3 regions of the Ensifer sp. ENS07 genome follow, and region 1 is predicted to be linked to each of the others. Evidence: riboswitches for the same ligand, from Rfam matches in the RefSeq annotation. Region 1 holds a riboswitch; each other region holds the start of a gene.
What was found. Region 1 has a riboswitch for cobalamin ahead of IB277_RS14330 (TonB-dependent siderophore receptor). Riboswitches for the same ligand answer to the same signal wherever they lie in the genome.
Positions count from the first base shown of each region.

Region 2: linked by a shared signal. The riboswitch ahead of IB277_RS09155 (DUF1636 domain-containing protein) and the one ahead of IB277_RS14330 (TonB-dependent siderophore receptor) in region 1 are both predicted to bind cobalamin.
Region 3: linked by a shared signal. The riboswitch ahead of IB277_RS11650 (CbtB-domain containing protein) and the one ahead of IB277_RS14330 (TonB-dependent siderophore receptor) in region 1 are both predicted to bind cobalamin.

Region 1 covers NZ_JACVBE010000003.1:366,205-373,045, forward strand. Annotated here, with positions in the region: gene IB277_RS14320 (dicarboxylate/amino acid:cation symporter) at 212-1,498, shown strand; gene IB277_RS14325 (LysR family transcriptional regulator) at 1,887-2,747, opposite strand; cobalamin riboswitch at 3,066-3,260, shown strand; gene IB277_RS14330 (TonB-dependent siderophore receptor) at 3,446-5,341, shown strand; gene IB277_RS38035 (hypothetical protein) at 5,412-6,841, opposite strand, start outside.
Region 2 covers NZ_JACVBE010000002.1:422,477-429,317, reverse strand. Annotated here, with positions in the region: gene aspT (aspartate-alanine antiporter) at 1-1,187, opposite strand, end outside; gene IB277_RS09160 (RidA family protein) at 1,669-2,145, shown strand; cobalamin riboswitch at 2,323-2,539, shown strand; gene IB277_RS09155 (DUF1636 domain-containing protein) at 2,644-3,057, shown strand; gene IB277_RS09150 (ABC transporter ATP-binding protein) at 3,080-3,883, shown strand; gene IB277_RS09145 (ABC transporter substrate-binding protein) at 3,880-4,833, shown strand; gene IB277_RS09140 (iron ABC transporter permease) at 4,921-5,904, shown strand; gene IB277_RS09135 (DUF924 family protein) at 5,998-6,558, shown strand; gene IB277_RS09130 (mechanosensitive ion channel family protein) at 6,685-6,841, shown strand, end outside.
Region 3 covers NZ_JACVBE010000002.1:926,536-933,376, forward strand. Annotated here, with positions in the region: gene IB277_RS11630 (SRPBCC family protein) at 1-376, shown strand, start outside; gene IB277_RS11635 (DUF1772 domain-containing protein) at 446-925, opposite strand; gene IB277_RS11640 (NAD(P)H-binding protein) at 922-1,752, opposite strand; gene IB277_RS11645 (TetR/AcrR family transcriptional regulator) at 1,857-2,549, shown strand; cobalamin riboswitch at 2,548-2,810, shown strand; gene IB277_RS11650 (CbtB-domain containing protein) at 2,851-3,027, shown strand; gene IB277_RS11655 (CbtA family protein) at 3,225-4,022, shown strand; gene IB277_RS11660 ((2Fe-2S)-binding protein) at 4,061-4,909, opposite strand; gene IB277_RS11665 (glucoamylase family protein) at 4,930-6,276, opposite strand; gene IB277_RS11670 (DUF1194 domain-containing protein) at 6,424-6,841, shown strand, end outside.

The DNA of each region.
Region 1 (6,841 bases):
CTGAAGGACGCAGAAGACGCGCCAACTAGCCCAACCGCACGGGTTCAAAAAATGTGAGCAACGAGCCGGTTTAAGATCGTAGCGGGAGGTCAACGGGCGGTCGACTATACAAAAGATTGGTATCATCGGCGGGGGTTTCACGCTTTGATGAAAGCCCCTTAAAAGTCATGCAGATCGCTAAAGGTCTCCATGATACCGAGAGCTGACACTGATGATGATGCCTACTGTAGATATCGCCGCGGACCAGCGGCCTCGTGTTTTTGGCCACCTCTATACACAGGTTTTAATCGCGATAGTGGCGGGTATATTGCTCGGGTACCTCGATGCCGAGCTCGGCAGTAGTTTGAAATTCCTTGGGGACCTCTTTATCAAACTCGTCAAGCTGGTTATCACGCCGGTCATTTTCTTGACTGTCACCACAGGCATCGCTGACATGTCGGACACGCAGAAGCTTGGCCGTGTGGCAGTCAAAGCATTCGTCTATTTTTTGACTTTCTCCATCCTGGCTCTTGTGATGGGGCTATTGATTGCGAACGTGTTGCAGCCGGGAGGTGGCATGCACATCGACCCAAGCTCGCTCGATGAGCGGTCGATCGCGGCTTACACCGTCAAAACCCACGAGATGACAATCGTTGGTTTCTTGATGAACATCGTTCCTGACACGATTGTCGCAGCTTTCGCTCAAGGTGATATCCTCCAGGTATTGTTCATCTCCATCTTGTTTGGACTTGCGCTCGGAGCCGTAGGACAAAAGGGGCATGCTGTTCTTGATCTGCTGCACGCCCTGACGGCGCCGATCTTTCGGATGACGTCAATGTTGATGAGGCTCGCCCCAATCGGTGCCTTCGGCGCTATGGCGTTCACCATTGGGAAGTATGGGATCTCCGCCCTTGGGAATCTGGCCTTTCTGGTGGGAACCTTCTATTTAGCCGCATTGCTTTTCGTTGTTCTCGTCCTTGGCGCCGTCGCGCATTTCAACCGATTCTCCATCTTCAAGCTTATTGTTTATCTCAAAGAAGAGTTGCTTCTCGTTCTCGGAACATCATCGTCCGAAGCCGCCTTGCCCGGCTTGATGGCCAAGTTGGAGAAGGCTGGTTGTGCGCGCCCGATCGTCGGTCTCGTGGTGCCCACAGGTTATTCCTTCAACTTGGATGGGACCAATATCTACATGACACTTGCGGCGCTGTTCATCGCGCAAGCGACTGATACTCCACTGAGCCTGGGGGATCAGATCATGCTTTTCCTGGTGGCCATGTTGAGTTCGAAAGGTGCCGCCGGGGTGAGCGGTGCGGGGTTCATCACTCTGGCTGCAACGCTCTCCGTAGTTCCCTCAGTCCCCGTGGCCGGCATGGCATTGATACTGGGAGTAGACCGTTTTATGTCGGAATGCCGCGCGCTGACAAATCTCATCGGCAATGCGGTGGCGACTATTGTCATCGCCCGTTGGGAGCGGGAGCTGGATGCCGTTGAATTGCAAGCTGCGCTTTCGGGTCAATAAGACGCGGTGTTACGCAGCGTACCCGGCTACACCTGCTGGCCCTTTTGCGAAAGGCGTAAGAACAGCGTGCGCAATCTTCCGTAAATTCCTGTCGATGCAAACTGATGTATAGATTATGAAACTTCGCAGCTGAGTTATCATTTAGTCTTAGTAAGACTAGGTGATGACAATGCGCAGATATCCAAAAGAAAATAAAGCCGGATCGTCTGCGGGTTTTGTCGTTGTAATAATAATTGCTCAGCTTCTCATCGTAGGTGCTTTGGCTTTTACCGATGCGGTCGACCAGCCCCACTCCGCCCGGATCTTCCTGCCAGGAACGCAGTCGAATGGTATAACCGGCCATCCCATGACGCGACGGATGGGAGAGTTGGCCTTCAGCAGGACCGGCTCATAAGCCTTCTCTCGGCGTAACGCTTTTGAGCGCATCGACAGCTGTGTCAATAAGTGACTCGTGTCTGCGGTGTCTCTGCGTCACGACGTAAACCGGCTGCTTAATCTCCGGCGCGCCTTCTACAAGACGCACTGACATGCCGGACCCGGACAAGGTTTCGACGGTCTGGTGCGGGAGATACGTAGTTCCACCACGCCGTTTCAGAATGCCGATTGCATGGTCCTCGTGATCCACGGCGATAGCAGATCGAGTGAGCCCCGGTAGCAGCTCGGTGTGCATCCGCTCGAAATATGTCGTGTATCTAGCGCGGATATAACTTCTCGAAGTCACATCGGAAAGCCTGTCGAACTCCGTCGACACCATCTGAAATTTTTCGACGCCGGTCTCCTCGATGCTAAGGTCCGGCAAGCATTTGGGCGAAAATACAATGCCGATATCAATCCTGCCACCGGAGAGATCCGCCATGACGGTGGACGAGTGGCCAGAATGCAGTACCAATTCCAGTCGTTCGTTGATGATGTGCAACTCCTCGATCCAGTCCAGAACGAGCGTCCCTATCGAGCTTAGCGGCCCTGAGATGCGTAGAGGGCCATCATAGTGTTCCAGGCCTCCGATATCGTGCTGCGCATGCGCCCAGCCCGCTTTGATGGCGCGAGCGTGTTTCTCGAACCTGATACCGGCCGAAGTCGGAACTGCACCCGCTCGCCCGCGGTGAAATAGTTGGGCGCCCACGGCTCGCTCTAGTGTCTTAATGCGGCCACTTACGGCCGGCTGCGTTGTTTCAAGTCGCTCTGATGTGCGCCGGAAATTGCCTGTCTCAAGCAAGTCCAGGAAGGTATCGAGAAGGTCGAGGTTCATGGTGTGATCGCAATTGTGGTTGATCCGTTGCCCGTCGGCCAAGCAGATTTCGCCGGTTTCTGGTTTTCCAACCGGTCAGTATCTAGCGACACGGTTAACGACGGCGCCCAGCCTACGCAGGAGAGGAATATCGTGCCTCGTCGCGTGAGGGTGTTGGTCCGCGTTCTCGCAAGGAGCAACAAACTTTCCGGGCGCAGCCGATCCTATATCGAAGACGCGGCAAATTGCAAGATGTATGCGCAGGAATGTATGCTTAAAGAGCGTGCACGTATGGAAAAACTAGCCATACACTCTTGTCGCGACTCGTCGCCGACTTTATTGGTCGGCTACGGCACAGGTTCCGCATGACGGATGAAAAGGGAACGTGGTGAGGCATAGTCGATGTCAATCCCACGGCTGCCCCCGCAACTGTAACCGCCGAGCTTGTCTCATCAGCCCACTGCGTCAAGCGGGAAGGGCGAGACTGGCGGGGACGCGGAAGTCAGGAGACCTGCCTGTGTTGGTCACCCATGCAAGGATACGGGGAGTGTCCGAGCGCGGCCGCCCGTAGCGGTGACATTGTCGAAGATGTTGCCGTGTTGAAGGACGGTCGATGGGAACGGTTGTTACCATTGTCACTTCTTTTCTGCGGAGGAAAGCCGTGCAGGTCAGGCCCTGCCTGAAGGGAGATTATGAGGATTTTTCTGACCGGAGCTGCGATGCTCCTCATCGCCGCATGGGAGCCGAGCTTTGCTCGGGATGCTAACCAGGCGGACGAGCCGACAGAGCTCGAAGCGATTGTCGTTACGGACGGATTGACTCCCGTGGAGCTCGAGAAATCCGGGCGTGCCGTCACCGTGATCTCGGGGGAGGAGATGGAGAAGCATCAGGTCCGCTATGTCGCGGATGCGCTACGCCTTGTGCCGGGATTTGCAGTATCTCGCACGGGCTCCTCAGGTGGCTTAACGCAGGTACGTGTGCGCGGCGCGGAGGGCAATCAACTGCTGGTGATCATTGATGGCGTGGTCGCCAACGACGTTGGGCAGGGTGAATTCGACTTCGGAGGCCTGGTTACCGACGACATAAAACGCATCGAAATTCTGCGCGGGCCGCAAAGCGCGTTCTGGGGGGCTAATGCCATGTCAGGCGTGATCAACATCGTCACCAAGCGCGGCGAGCGCGATTCCGTTCGGTCTACTGCGCGCACGGAAATCGGCAGCAACGCTTCGGTCACATCGACAATCTCCGCCGGCGGGGGCCGTGACACCTATGACTATTGGCTATCCGGCACCGTTATGCACACGGACGGCTTCAACATTTCGGGTGCGGGTGACGAAGAGGACGGCGGCAGGAATGGTACGTTAAACGGCAAGTTCACAATCGATCTCTCGCCGGATACGACTATGGAGGGCACGGTTCGGGGCGTAAATCGTCGCAGCGAGAGTGACCCGCAAGACTGGGACACCGCGATGACCTACGACGCGGACGACTACACCAAGAACCAGGAACTCTTCGGGTCGGTTGGGATCACCAATTCGTCCCTGGACGACGCGCTGGCACAGAAGATCCTTTTCTCGGGCACCGATATCTATCAATCCAGGCACTCCGACGAATACGGAAACAGTTCGGACGACGGAAACCGTTATAGGGGCAGCTATCAAGCGTCCTATCGTTTCGACGATACGGACCAGGTGATCCAACAAGTGACCGGCGGTTACGCATGGCAATTCGAAAGGTTTTCACCCTCCCATTTGGAGGAGACTTTTCGACGGGACGCGCAATCCCTTATTGGCGAGTATCGGGTAGAGTTCTTTGATCAAGTCCACCTAAACTTCGGTGCGAGGCAGGACTGGAACAGCGGTTTCAGTGATACGGGAACCTGGACTGCAAGCGCGGCGTGGCAAATCCCGAGCAGCGACATGCGGCTTCATGCCTCAGTCGGAACCGGCGTTACCAACCCGACGTTCTATGAACAGTTCGGCTATTTTCCCGGAGGATTCATCGGTAATCCAAATTTGCAGCCGGAACGGAGCCTCGGATACGACATCGGGGTTGAGAAAAGCTTCAATGAGGGGGGCCTCGTAGTAGACCTTACCTACTTCAACCAAAATCTGGAGAACGAGATCGCCACTGTCTACGACGCGGATTTCATCGCGCGGCCGATCAACCGCGACGGCGAAAGCCTCCGCCAAGGCATGGAGGTTTCGGCGACCTTCGATTTCTTCAACGGCGTCACGATGACCGCATCTTATACGTACACCGACGCGACCGAACAGACAGCCGCCACCGGGCCGCGTCTCGCTGAAGCCCGTCGCCCCCGCCACATCGGTTCGGTCAAAGCGGACTACGTTTTTTATGACGACCGCGCGAGGGTCTTCGCCGAGGCAGTATTCAATGGCAGGACTGTCGACACGGTTTTTGCGACCGCTGTACCCCCGCGGGTGACGATGGCTGGCTATTCGCTTTTGAACGTCGGCGGCAGCCTGAAAATCAACGACACCTTGGAAATGTTTGGTCGCGTCGACAATCTGTTCGACCGAGACTACCGGGAAGTCTATGGCTTCAAGTCGTCGCCCGGTCTGACTGCTTTCGCCGGATTGTCGGCTTCATTCTGACTTACGAAAAGGCAAAGGGCAAAGAGGCGGCGGACAGACTGCCTCCTATGTCGACACGTGCGGTGGCAGACTATTCTGCGAAATACTTTTTCGCCGTAACCCGCAAGCGGTCGCTGTGATCGTAAATTTGGTCAAGCGAGTCGATAATCAACCGTTCCTCGGACTCACCGTCAAAGAGCCCGATGTATTTGACCGAGCGGTTGAAATGTAGCCTCGCGAGCGGCTTTCGATTGTTATTGTCGATAAGAATGCCACAATAGGATTTCTGGTCGCGCATCACCACTCGTTTCGACGAGATCGTATCGCGCACGATCGCCTTCACAATCATGTATCCCTCGCGCTCCTCCTCTGTCGTCACGACTTCGGGTTCCTCCTCAACGGGCTCGTCAATTTTTTCGATGACTTCCTCCGTGTCCGCGAGTGCGCTCGAAAGGCGGTTCTTGACCGGGACCATGATCACATCTCGGAATGCGGTTCGCACGACTCCCGTCAACATCTTTTTAACCTGCGCGGTAATCCGGCCCTCGTAGACAGAACCAGCAACAAGGCGTACGAAGTCCTCGGAAGGCTCTTCTATCAGTTTTGAAATGACTTGTTTGACGCCAGAGGTGTATTTCAGGCGCTCGGCGGTCGCCAGGATGGCGGATACGTCAAACGAAGCTTTTTCGGCTATTCGGATTTTCGTGTGGAGAGCCGGGGAGGGCACACGTCCACATTGAGCGAAAATCCGAACTGCTGCGTCCGGCCTGGCAGGTGTCAGCCGGAACAGAAGTCCCGGACGCTGACGTCTGGCAAGGCGGACGACCGCATGCCCACAGAACATGTGCGTCCCGTGGACATCGGAACCCCGTGCGCCGAGCGGCACGTCGGGGTGCGGGCGGCGGTAGCCAATCTTCGCCGCTTTGATTGTCCGATGAACGTCTTGCCATGAGCCGAGTTCGGCGGGCACCTTCCCATTCTTCCATAGACGGGAAACGCACCCTTCCTCAAGCGCTGGCAGGACGTCCTTCATTCCAGCCAGACGGACAATGCCCCGTCTGGCGATCTCTGTTGCCGACGCGCAGGCGTCGGGGGCTTCGTATGCGAGGTTTCCGATGGTCGAGGAATACCCCGCCCAGACCTCAAGGACATCGATCCCGGCAAGCCGGGCGCGACGCTGCAGCATCTGCACGAACACCGTTCTTGCCCAGCAATTCAACAGCCTGTTGAGGGTGCGGTTCTTGCCGCTCGACCGCAACGTGCCGAGCCCTTTTTCCAGCACGATCGTGCCGCAGCGGTGCTTGCGCGCCATCGAGATGGCGCGGTCGCAGACCGCCGCCAGCGTCTCGCGCACCAGTTCGGCGGAAGCATTCTTCGGCATATCGAGCTTCACCAGGGCATGCTCGAGCAGCCTGGTTTTACCCACCGATCCCTGATCTTCGGTGTTCGATGCCGCGGCCAGGCCGATCCAGTTGGGATTGAGGTCGATGCCGAGGCAGCGGCCTTTGATCGGCACCACCG
Region 2 (6,841 bases), on a different contig from region 1:
ATGAAAAGCCCCCAGCCGAGAAAGGCGATGTCGGTCGTCTCGACAGGCCGGTCGGCAAAGCCGAGCGCCTTGATCGCCGCTTCGACATGGCGTTTCGCGCCACCGATGGTGACGATGTCGCCGCGCTCGACCGTCGTCCCGGGCAGCACCGGGATCTCGACCAGCGAGCGGATGATCTTGCGGGCATAGACGCCGCGCGCCCAATCCATGGTGCTGACTTCCGCCAGCGTCTTGCCGGCGAGCGCCTTGCTGGTCACGTAGACATCGAGGACTTCGGCTTCCGCGTTGAGCAGCTCCTTGTCCTCGACCTCGAGCAGCTTGTTGTCGAGGTTTTCGACGAGCAGCGAACGCCGGCCCGAAAAGGCGACGACGTCGCCCGGCTGCAGCACGGTGTTGCCATCGGCCTCGATGATCTGGTCGCCGCGCCGCAGGCGCTCGACGAAGACGCGGATCCCGGGAAGGATGTCCTTGACCGGTTTTCCGGTGAGCCCGCTTGCCGCGTCGACGCGATAGGCGCGGAGGCCGAAGTCGTGATAGGCGCGGGTAATGCCGGGCTCGCTACTTTCGCTGCCACCGCCGAGCTTGGCCTCGTATTCGCGGCAGGCCGCCGGAAGGTCGATGCCGAGAAGCTTGGGACCGAGCTGGGCGAGGATGATCGCCGAGCCGATCGTGCCCCAGATATAGGTCACCGCATAGGCGATCGGGATCTGGTCGGCAAAGGTCTTGGCCTGCTCCGGCGTCAGCCCGAGCGAATTGATCTGGTCGGTCGCAACCCCGATTGCAGCCGAGATCGTCTGCGAGCCGGCATACATGCCGGCGCCATAGCCGAGCGGCAGCCCGGCAATCAGCGCGCAGAGATAGGGAACGACGAGGCACAGCACCAGCACGGAGAGCGCAAAGGCGATCTGTTTCGGTCCATCGGTGCTCAAGCCCCGCACGAATTGCGGCCCGACGCCGTAGCCGACGGCGAAGAGGAAAATCAAAAACAGGGTGGATTTCAGGTCGCCGGAAACCTGGATACCCAGCTGTCCGATGAGAACGCCCGCAAGCAGCGTGGCGGTGACATTTCCAAGGTTGAACCCCGCGACCTTGATCGGACCGATGAGGAAGCCGATGCCGAGGGCGAGGAAGACGGCGACAGGCGGATAGGTCCGAAGCGTGTCGACGAAGAAATCAATGGGATTCACTGATGCTATTCCCTTCAGAAAGTTGAGTTGCCGTCACTTCATTTCGGGATCTGCGCGGCTAAGTTGAGCTTGTTTCCGAGGCTTGTCGATGCCCAATCTTAATCCCGGCAATTGTCGCTTCGGTCGTCGAAATTCTCAACGGGCATAGGGTTACGTGAGCGTAACGTATGTTACATTTCAGCGTTTTTACTTGGGGTTGGGGATCGAGGCCGCCGCGATGTGTCGGTCGCATTCGATCGCAAGACCGCGGCACTGGCCCGGATCGCGATGGCACTTCAACTCTGGTGTTGTAATTCGTAACGTTATCTCCCAACGTGAGGCATGAGGCGTTTTCTCTTGGTTATGCTTGGAAAAGTTGCTGGGCACGGAACGGCGCGTCTTGCTGCTTGCGATAGGGGCGGCAGAACTTCGAGGGCTTGAGAAAAAAGCGGTGTCGTCTCCGCAAGGCGGCCGGTTCGTAAGGTGACGAGGAGGGGAAGCAATGATGGACGAGGTTATCCGAAGGCTCGGCGCACTTGGCGTTCAGCTCCCGACGCCGCCGAGGCCGCTCGGCGCCTACCGCGCGGTGATCGAGGCGGGTGAGATGCTTCATGTTTCGATGCAGGGGCCATTGCTGGACGGGCGCTTCGTGCATACGGGGCTGCTCGGGCGCGATGTGACCATCGACGAGGGGCGCAAGGCCGCAGAGTTGGCAGTGCTCAACGCGCTGGCGCAGATCCATGAGCATCTCGGCCGTTTCGAGCGTATTCGCCAGATCGTCCGGCTGGAGGGATATGTCGCCTGCACTGAGGATTTCCTGGAGCACCCGAAGGTACTCGACGGTGCTTCCGAGCTTCTGGCGGCCGCCTTTGGCGAAAGGGCCGGCCATGTTCGCTCCGTCTGCGGCGTGCGCAACCTGCCGGGCAACGCCTCTGTCGCGGTGACGCTGACGGCCGAACTCTTGCCGCCGGAGTTCTGAGGCAGCACGGCACGTCTTTTAGCGTGGTCGCTATCGCGGGCGTCGGATTGTGTCCGGCGCCCAATTTTCGACTTGCGCTACGTAATGTTATTTTATAACAAACCTCGCATGACGAAACGCCGCATGTTGATAGATCCCTCCCGCCTGTGTCGTGCGGTTGTCTCATCCGCCGATTCATGCGAGGAAGGCGTTGATGGTGCTGCGTCCGCGACAATGCGGAAGCGGCTGAAAAGGGAACACGGAACGGACGACCCTGATGGGGCCGAGACCGTGGCTGCCCCCGCAACTGTGAGCGGAAAGCGCATTCACACCATGTCACTGGTCGAAGACCGGGAAGACGTGGATGCGCCACGACCCGCGAGCCAGGAGACCTGCCATCGAACCGATCAACCACAACGGACGGGGTGTTCCGATGGAAAAGAACTGGCTTTCATACGACGGTTTTCCGTCCTCTTGCCGTTTCGCCATCTCTTGCCGTCAGTCCGGCGGAGGGCAGGAATGGCTGAGCCGAATTTCCGACAGCACAAGATAACGGTCTGCACCGATTGCCGCTTCACCGGCGGCCCATGCGTGCCCGGTGCCGAGCTGATCAAGCGGCTCAACCTGAGCATCGCAGCGCTCGGCGCACCGCTCGATCGCGACTTCTCGATCGCCGGCACGGTCTGCATGGCGGCCTGCACGCGGCCCTGCACCATCGCCTTCCAGGCGACGGGGAAGGCGACCTATCTCTTCGGCGACGTCTCGCCGGAAGAGGACATCGACGATCTCGTGCGCTTTGCCACAACCTATGCCGAGCGTGGCGATGGCATGACGCGGGCGGCGGAACGGCCGCGCGGGCTGAAAGGCAAGACGCTTGCCCGCATTCCCGCGGCGATGCTCGTCTCCGAAGATCTCGGCGGGCACTTCCAATGAGGTCGCGCAGAGGAACGAACCCATGAGCTGCAACGCAACGGGTGCAGCCCTCACGGTCGAGGGCCTTCGCTGGGGGCCGCGTTCGGGCCTGACGCTGGTCAACGACATCGGCTTTGCGATCGCGGCCGGCAGCCGGCTTGCGATCCTCGGGCCGAATGGCGCCGGCAAGACCTCGCTTCTGCGCTGCCTCTACCGGGCGGTGCAGCCGAATGCCGGCCGTGTTTCGGTCGATGGCGTCGATCTCTGGTCGATCTCGGCGCGCGAGGCGGCAAGGACAATCGCCGTCGTCTTGCAGGAGATGCCCGGCGATTTTCCCTTCAGCGTGCGCGACGTCGTGATGATGGGACGCATTCCGCGGCGGGAGGGCTTGAGCGGCTGGAACGATTTCGACCGCGAGCGGGTGCAGCATGCGCTCGCGCATCTCGATCTCGCCCATCTTGCCGGCCGCCAGTTCGCCACACTTTCGGGCGGTGAGAAGCAGCGGGTGCTGATCGCCCGCGCGCTGGCACAGGAACCGCGCATCATCATCCTCGACGAGCCGACGAACCATCTCGACATCCGCCACCAGCTCGAAATCCTCGAGCTCTTGCAGACGCTGAAGCTGACGATCGTCTCGACGCTGCACGACATCAATCTCGCCGCCGAGTTTGCGACAGATGTCGCGATCTTGACCGCCGGGCGGCTGACGGCCTTCGGCCCGCCCGAAGAGGTGCTCAGCCCCGGCGAGCTTTCGGCCGCCTTCGGCGTCACCGCCACCGTTCACAATGCCGCTGCCGGCGGCGCCCGCTTTTCCTTTTCACTTCCTCGACAGGGATCGATTTCATGAAGATCAATATTGCCCCATTTTCCCTTCTTTTCGTGCTTGCCGCCGCCACGCCGGCGCTCGCCTATCCGGTCACCGTCAAGAGCTGCAACCGCGAGGTGACCTTCGACGCGGCGCCGAAGCGGGCGATCGCCAACGACGTCAACCTGGTGGAGATGATGCTGGCGCTGAGGCTCCAGGACCGCATGGTCGGCTATACCGGCGTTTCCGGCTGGAAGACGCTGGACGAGAAGCTGCGCGAAGGCGTCAAGGAACTGCCGGAGCTTTCGGAGAAATATCCGACCAAGGAAGTGCTGCTCAACGCCGATGCCGATTTCCTCTTTGCCGGCTGGAACTACGGCATGAAGGTCGGCGGCGAGGTCACGCCCGAGACATTGGCGCCCTTCAAGATCGGCGTCTACGAGCTGACCGAATCCTGCATCCACGTGATGGCCAAGCAGAAGCCTGATATGAACGACATGTTCGTCGATCTTCTCAATCTCGGCCGCATCTTCGGCGTCGAGGATCGCGCCGAGACGCTGGTTGACGGCTATCGCCGCCAGCTTGCCGAGATCACCAAGGCGAACGCCGGCAAGGCTAACCCGACGCGGGTCTTCGTCTATGATTCCGGCGAAGAGAAGCCGTTTACTTCCGGCCGCTTCGGCATTCCGACGGCGATGATCGAGGCCGCCGGCGGCGCCAACATCATGGACGACGTGGAAAAGAGCTGGGTGGAAATCTCCTGGGAACCGGTGATCGAGCGCAACCCGGAAGTGGTGGTCATCGTCAACTACGGCGAGGTGAAGGCCGAGGACAAGATCGCCTTCATGAAGAACAATGCAGCCTTCAAGAATGTCGATGCCGTCAAGAACGATCGCTTCGTCGTGCTCGATTATGTCGAAGCGACGCCAGGCCCGCGCAACATCGACGCCATTGCCAGGCTTGCCAAGGCCTTTCAGGGCGAGGGCCTGTAAGCGATGCTGGCTGAGGATGCGTCGCCTGGTCCCGTCGCCGTTTCACGCCTAGCGCCGGCACGGGCGCTGAAGGCGGGTGCCGGTCTCATGACGGCGCTTTTGCTGCTGGCCTTGACCGTCACGGCCGGCGTATCGCTCGGCTCGGCGCCGATCCCGGTTGCGACCGTCTGGTCGATCATCGCCAGCAAGATTTCTCCGGGCAGCGTCGAGGCTTTCTGGTCGGCGGGGCGCGAGAGCATCGTCTGGGACGTGCGCCTGCCGCGCGTCATGCTGGCGGGCCTCGTCGGCGCCGGGCTGGGGCTGACTGGCGCCGTGCTGCAGGCGGTCACGCGCAATCCACTTGCCGATCCGCATCTGCTCGGCGTTTCCTCCGGCGGCGCGCTCGGCGCGATCGTGGCGCTGCTGCACACCGGCATGATCCTCGGTCTTGCCACGGTGCCGCTCTTTGCCTTTGCCGGCGCGCTGCTCGCAACCGTGCTCGTCGCCTTCGTCTCCCGCGTGCTCGGGAGCAGCGCCGACCGTCTCGTGCTGGCCGGCGTCGCGGTCGCCTTCGTCTTGACATCCGTCGGCAACCTCATGATTTTCCTTGGGGACCCGAGGGCGACCCATACGGTCATCTTCTGGATGCTCGGCGGTCTTGGCCTGGCGCAATGGTCGCAGCTCGTCTATCCCGGCGTGGTGCTTTTCGCCTCCCTCGGCTGGCTGATGATCCGGGCGCGCGAAATCAATGCGCTCGCCATGGGCGACGAAACCGCGATGACGCTCGGCATTCCCGTGCGCCGCTTCCGGCTGACGCTGTTCGTCGTCACCGCACTTCTGACCGGGGTGATGGTCGCCTTTTCCGGCGCGATCGGTTTCGTCGGGCTGATGGTGCCGCATTTCGTGCGGCTTCTGGCCGGCAGCGACAACGTGCGGGTCATTCCGCTCTCGGCCTTCTTCGGGGCGCTGACGCTCATCCTTGCGGATCTGGCGGCCCGCGTCATCATGGCGCCGGAGGACATGCCGATCGGCGTCGTCACCGGGCTCGTCGGCGGCATCGCCTTCATTGCCATCCTGAAGCGACGCGCGTAAGGCGGGTAGGAACACGTTATGGACAAGGGCCGGTTCCGGCCTATGTGTTAGCGCAGCCGAGGGATCGGCGATTGGCCCGCATGTGAGGAGCATATGGCGAACGAAGCTGACATCTGCACGCCGCAGGACGTTCTGAATTTCTGGTTTGGCGAACTCACCTATGACGACTGGTTCGGGACGAGCCACGAACTCGACCAGGCCTGTATCAGCCGCTTCCAGGCGTCGCACCTGGCGCTGGCCCGTGGTGTCGACGAGATCTGGCGCGCGAGCCCGGAAAACCGGCTGGCGGCGATCGTGCTTTTGGACCAGATGCCGCGCAACATGTTTCGCGGCACGCCGCTCGCCTTTGCCACCGATTGCCTGGCACTGCACGAGGCCAAGCTCGCCGTTGGCGCCGGTGCCGACATGGCGATCAAGCCGGAATGGCGCGCCTTCGTCTATCTGCCCTTCGAGCATTCGGAAAACCTTACCGACCAGACCATGTCGGTGAAGCTCTTTACCGAGCTCGGCGATGCCGATTATCTCGACTATGCCATCCGGCACCGCGAGGTGATCGAGCAGTTCGGTCGTTTCCCGCATCGCAACGCCTTCCTGGCGCGGCCCTCGACGGAGGCCGAACTTGCCTATCTGGCGCAGCCCGGCGCCGGTTTTTAACGGGAAAGCGGGCGCTGACGGGGATTTATCGCCGTTCTTTGCATCTTTCCGCCGTCTTTCGTATTCACATCGAAACGTGAAGACGGCCGGAGCGATTCCGGACCACGGTCTCAATCTGCAAGGATCATGAAATTGCGTTCTGTCGGAAAACTGCCCGCCATTCTCGTCTGCCTGCTGGCGCTTGCCGTGGGCGGCCCGGTCATGGCCCAGAAGGCGGCGCAGCCGACAGCGCAACAAACCGCACAGGCAAACGGGCAGGCGGGCCAGAAATCGACACAGCCGG
Region 3 (6,841 bases), on a different contig from region 1:
CGTCTTCCGCCATTCGGAACTGACGACGGAGGACGATCGGCCACCGCAGAAATACGCCGAGCACGCCGGCGAGGTGCGCAATTACGGCCACGTGCTCGCCTGGGAGCCGCCACGACTACTGGCCTATACCTGGAACGAAGAGACCGGCACCCCGTCGGAGGTCCGCTTCGAGCTCAGCCCCCGCGGCGACAAGGTGCTGCTCGTCGTCACCCATAAGCGCATCGCCGACCGCGCGGTCATGACCAGCTTCTCCGCCGGCTGGCACGTACACCTCGACATTTTGCGAGCTCTGCTCGAAGGCGAAAAGCCGGCAGCCTTCTGGAGCAAGTTTGCCGACCTTGAAGCGCAATACGACGCGCGTATTCCGAAGCCCTGACGGCGGGATGGGCTTGAAGGTCAGGACGCGTGCAGGCGCCGGCAAGGATCGACTTGCCGGCGCTTTTCGTCAGGTGCGGGCGAAACCGAGAACGAAAAACGCCAGCGCGCCGATCGAGGCCCATGTGCGCACGTGGTTCCACCAGACCCAATCGGTCAGATAGCGCTCATGCCAGAGATCGGTCGCCGCCTGACCGGGGGCTGCCGCGGCGAGCGCGTCATTCATCGGCACGTTGAAGACAATGGTCACCAGCAGTACGCCAACGACATAGGCAATGCCACCGGCGGCAAGCCACCACCTGCCCTCGCCGCCCGAGATGAAGGCGACGACGACGAGCGCCAGGGCGAGCAGCGCCGTGCCCATGAAGGCGCTGAGGAAGATCGGGTTCTGGATCACGACATTGATGGCGTTCATCGCGGCGATCCCCTGCTCCGGCGGCAGCCGCGACAGGGCCTGCATGATGCAGACCGAGAAGATGAAGAAAAGCCCGGCCATCAGGCCGGAACCGATCGCGGCGGCAAACGCCAGAGCGGGGATCAGCGGGATCATGCGGCAAGACTCCAAACACCAGTTGCTGCGGTTTCCCGGGCGTAATCGGCAAAGTCGCGCGGACGCCGCCCAAGCACGCGCTCGACATCGGACGTCATGCTGGAATTGCGCCCGTCGAGCACCGAGGTGAAGAGATAGCGGATGAGTTCGACATAGTCATCCGGCACGCCGTCCGCCTTGAGATGCGCTGCGAAGTCGGAAACCGGAATGGCCTGATAAGAGATCCGACGGTTGGCGGCCGCGGCGATCTCGGCGACGGCCTGGGCAAAGGTCATCAGGCGCGGGCCGGTCAAGGCATAGACCTTGCCGATATGCGCATCGTCCAGAAGGGCCTCAACCGCCACGTCGGCAATGTCGTCGCAACTGACGAAGGGCTCGGTGACCTCGTCCACCGGCAGGAAGACCGAACCACTCACCACGCCGTCGGCCAGGAAGCCTTCGTCGAAGTTCTCGAAGAACCAGCTGCCCCGGATGACCGTCCAGTCGGCGCCGGAGGCCTGCAGCGCACGCTCGGAGGCTTCCGCCTCGTCCTCGCCGCGGCCCGACAGGAGCACCAGCCGCTTGATGCCGGAGCGAACGGCAAGGCTCGAGAACCGGTCGATGACGTCGACGGCGCCCGGCACCGCCAGATCGGGCTGGTAGCAGACATAGATGCGATCGACATTTTCAAGGGCGGGCGTCCAGGTCGCCTCATCCGTCCAATCGAAGGAAGGCGACGCCGAACGGGCGCCGATGCGGACCGCTATGCCCCGCTCCCGAAGGCGATCGGCCACCCGCCGCCCCGTCTTGCCGGTACCGCCCAAAACCAGTGTGACTTTCCGAGACATCGTTTCCTCCTGAGGTTCCATCAACAAACATGAGCATCTCTCACATTTGCAAATGTGATAAATCCTCGTATTTTAGGAGTCAAGTCAAAATGTGAGCATTACTCATGATTCCAGATGCAAGTCCCGCCACGCTTCCCGCCGACGACGAGCGTGCGCTGCGCCGGACGCCGAGCCAGAAGCGCAGCCGCGAGCGCGTCGAGCAGATCCTTGCCTGCGCGACGGCGCTCATCCAGGAGAAGGGCAGCGACGCCATGCGCATGAGCGAAGTCGCTGAAAAGGCTGGGATTTCGATCGGATCGCTGTATCAGTACTTCCCCGACAAGGCGGCAATCGTGCGCACGCTGGCCGAGCGCTACAATGCGGTCTGCAACGAGTGCATCGCGGCCGAACTGGCCAAGGTCACGTCGATAGCCGAACTGCGCGACGCCTTCTCGCTGCTGTTCGACATCTACTACGACATGTTCCTCGCCGAGCCGGTCATGCGCGACATCTGGTCGGCGATGCAAGCCGACAAGGCGCTGCGCGAGATCGATCTTGCGCAAAGCCGCGCCGGCGGAAAGCTGCTTGCCGATGTCTGGGCCCGCCTTGTGCCGGAGACGCCGCGCGAAGAGATCGACAGCGCCGCCTTCCTGATCATGCATCTCGGCGACTGCACCATGCGACTTGCAGTCTCGGTCGACCGGGCCGAGGGTGACCAGATCGTCGAAGCCTACAAACGCATGACCGTCAAGGATTTTGTCGCGGATGGACCGCGCGGCGGCGCGCACTCAATTGACAACTCCATGACACAATCCTAATCATCTGGGATCGATTGGTTCCCGGGACGCGAACGTGTTTCGGGAGTAAACGGGAATGTGACGGATGGACCCAAGCTGGGCATTCAAATCACGGCCGACCCCGCGACTGTAGAGCGACGTCGATCCACCGTTCCGGAGCGATCCGGAAGAAGCCACTGGCAAGACCGCGAGAGGGCGGCCGAGCTGGGAAGGCGAGGCAGATCGAGGGCATCGAGCCCAACGCCGTGAGCCAGGAAACCTGCCACTCGATACGGGCATAGGGCCCAACCGGGAATTTCCCGATGCCATCACGGAGGTTGTCATGGCTACGTCTACCATTTCGAGCACCCCGCTCTCCCTCAGCGATCGTCTGACCGCTGGCGTCATCGCGCTCTTCATCGGCGCATTCCTCGTCTTTGGCGCCGGCCTTGCCAACTCGGCAGTGCTGCACGACACGGCGCACGACACCCGCCACTCCTACGGCTTCCCCTGCCACTGACCGATGCGCCGGAACGTGAACAACGTTCCGCATCGAACAATCTGCGGACCTGAACGCATCCGGCCCGAGCCGGATGGAGGCCTGCGTGCATCCCGGTTTTTCCGGCGCGCGAAGGCCATCCGCAGCATAGGGAAAATGGGAAGGCTCGAGGACCACGCCATAGGGCGTGGCTTTTGTCGTTATCGAGGGATTTCAAGATGATTGTCAGAACGCTTCTGGCCGCGATCGTGGCTGGATTGATTGCCGGTGTCTTCATGACCGGCGCCCAGGAACTGCGCGTCACACCGCTGATCCTGCATGCAGAAGAATTCGAAGGCGAGGCACCGGCCGCTACCGAACAGCCCGCCGCCCAGCCGGGTGCGGCACAGCCGGCCGCAGAAAACCACGACCAGCATTCGTCGCTCAAAGCCGTGTCGCCGTTCGGCGCTTTCCTCGACGCTTTGTCGCCGATCACCCCGGCCTATGCCCATGAGGGCGAGCATGAGGAAGGCGGCATCATGTTCGGCATGAGCCGCTTCTCCGGCACGCTGATGGCGAACCTCGTCACAGGTTCCGGCTTCGGCCTGCTGCTCGCCGGCGTCAGCCTGGTGATCGGCTACCCGATCACGCTCAGGAACGGCGCGCTGTGGGGCGCCTGCGGCTGGCTTGCCGTGCACATGCTGCCGGCGATCGGTCTGCCGCCGGAACTGCCGGGATTTCCGGCAGCCGAACTCGGCGACCGCCAGACCTGGTGGCTGGTGACCGTGGCGCTCTCCGCCGTCGGCCTCTATCTCGTCGTCCTGCGCGAGGAGATCGTCTCCAAGGTCGCAGGCCTGGTGCTGATCGCAGCACCCCATGTCTACGGTGCGCCGCAGCCGCTCGATATCACCAGCAACGTTCCGGCCGTGCTCGGCGCCGAGTTTGCGGTTGCCGCACTCGCCACCACGCTTGCCTTCTGGATCGTGCTCGGCGTCGTCTCCGGCTTCATCAACGAGCGCTTCGTCAAGGCACAGTGATCACTGATCACAGATCGTCAGCAAAGCGACGGCGGGGTTCAGGTCCCGCCGTTTTGCATGAGATGCGCCGCCAGCCGCGCGCGGCGATCTTCCGGCTCCAGCAGCACGCAAGTGTCGCAGAAACTGCCCCCTTCCGTCTTGAAGTAGAGACAGCAGCCGCAACGGATCCGATACTGGCGCGACAGCTCAGCGCCGCTTGCCGGATCGAGAGCCGCGATCTGCTCGTAGCAGAGCTCCTCTGAGTAGAGCCGCGAACCCGGTCGTTTGACGATCGCCAGCGCCTCGGCCATGCCGCGCGCCTCGTCGCCGATCGCGCGGCCGATTTCCAGGAACGCGCCGGCCAGGGCATCGGCCGCGAGCCGCCATTGCGCCCCGCTCGACAGCCCTGCTCGCGCTTTCAGAACCGCAACGACGGGTGCCAGATGGGCGATGAAGCCCTGTTCGAATGCGCTGACGCCTTCGCCACCCTGGCGCTCCGTGGCCGGCGGATGCAGGCGAAAATGATAGCGCTTGCCCGCGATTTCGACGCCACGGTGAAGCCGCGTCCAATCCTCGAAACGAATGCCGGCCACCTCCGCCTGCAACCCGGCGCCGAGATGGAACGCGCCAAGGACCACGCTCAGCTGGCGGCTATAGAAGGCGATCAGATGCGCCGCCCGGATCCGGTCGGTCATGCCGACCCCAAAGAAATCCTGATAGGCGAGCCCCGCCTCGAGGCCAGCGCTGCCCGCAGCCCAGAAGTCGCCCGGCGCGCTGAAATCACTGGCCGCCGGCCCGAGCGAGACGGCAGCCTCGGGAAACTGGGTACGCAGATGGTCGGCGACGGCCAGCGCCTGCGGCGCAAACGCCGCGGTCTCCGCTGTCGGCCGGTGGTCGTTCAAGCGCATGCCGTCTCCGTCGTCCATTCTCATCCTCTGGCGCAGGATGCGGGCGGATTACCACACGCGCCTTCCCCCTCCTGCAGCCAGCCACCGTCGAAGCCCGCCCGTTCAAGGCCGAGGCGGATCGCCGGCATGCTGCGCATCAGTGCCCAGCTAAGGCCGCTTTGCCAGTTCTCGATCATCATGACAACGAGGCCCTGGTCAAGACCGACGACCCGCGCATCGATCCAGCCCTCCGGGCCTGCGCCGGCGGCCAGGCTCGGGTTGAAGCCGCCGGGAAAGCGCCCTTCGCTCAGAAGTCCCGGATAACTGTCTGCCATATGCACGAGGGAGGCCTGCGCCGCATCCGGCTCGAACGGCAGGCAGGCAAGCGGCGCCCAGGGCACCAGCGTGCCGTCATCAAGGCCGTAGGGTGCGCCGCGGTTCACATAGCCGAAAAGCCGCTGCTGGCGCCCATCCGCAAGCCGCAGCCGGCCGCGGGGCGCATGGCAGGCGCTCAGGCCCCACAGGTCCTCGCCATATCCGGCAAAACCGCCGGGATTGGAGCGCGCATGGTCCCGCTGCAAGGCAATGGCGCGTCGGGTATTCTCGAAATAATCCGTCCCCCGCTCCCGCATCGGCCGGTCGGAAAGCCCGCGTAGATCGAGCCAGGCCTGCGGAAAGAGATGGATGAAGAGTGGGGCCGCATGCAGATGCGGCCGGCCGTCGACCGGGATCCAGTCATGGCCCTCGGCAAAGGCCGCATAGTGCTCCGGTTCGATCGAATGGTCGGGCGCGCCGAGTGCCAGCACATAGAGCAGCAGCGCTTCGCTGTAACCCCGCCAGCGATGCTTCAAGAACCGCCCCGGCGGCCGCCAGCCCATCGTCAGCGTGTCGCCCCGATTGAGCGCCCAGCGCCAGTCCACCCGCGCATAGAGCCGATCGGCAAGAGCGCGGATCTCGCATTCGTCCGCATCCCTACCGGAAAAATATGCAGAGGCGGTCAGGCAGCCGGCGATCAGCAGCGCCGTATCGACGGTCGAAAGCTCGCTCTGCCAGGTGCGCTCGCCGGTCCGCATGTCGAGGAAGTGATGGTAGAAGCCGCGATAGCCGGTCGCCTGCCGGTGGCGGGACTGCGGGCTTTGGACAAGGAAGCGCAGCGTCGTCGCCACCCGCCGCGCGGCATCGCTGCGCGAGAGCCAGCCGCGCTCGACGCCGATGGGATAGCAGGAAAGGCCGAAGCCGGTCGCAGCGATGCTCGCCGGCGCGCCCGGCAACGCGGTGTCGGCGATCAGTCCGGTGACCGGATCCGAATGTTCGAGGAAATACCCGAACGCCGCCTGCTGCAATCGATCAATCTGAAATCGCTCAGTATTTTCCGTACGCTGCGGCATTTCGCCTTTCCTGTCCGACATCCGGCCTCATGCAGGAACCGGCAAAATCACTCTTTAGTGAAGGCCAACTACACCCAAACGGTCGCCGAAATCCAATCTTGTGTTACAGTCTTCTAATCTGACCGCGCGCAATGACTGGTTGAAGCGATGTTGAGCGTGTTGGCGTTACTCCTTTCATTGAGTGGTGGCCCGAGCCCATCGACCGCCGAGGCGACGAATGTCGACGTCGAACTGATCCTGGCGGTCGACATGTCCGGCTCGATGGATCTCGACGAGGCCCGCATCCAGCGGGCCGGCTATGTCGAGGCACTCCGGCATCGCGACTTCCTTGATGCGGTCGAAAGCGGCCAGCTGGGCAAGATCGCCATCGGCTATTTCGAATGGGCCGGAACGGTGAACGAGTCCTCCGTTGTCGCCTGGAAGGTCATCGACAATGCCGCCGACGCCGACGCCTTCGCCAAGCTGATCGAAGCGCGGCCGGTCGGCACACGCCGCGGCACCTCCATCTCCAACGCCATCACCTATGGCACGGCGCTGATCGATTCCAACGCGTTCAGCGGCGTGC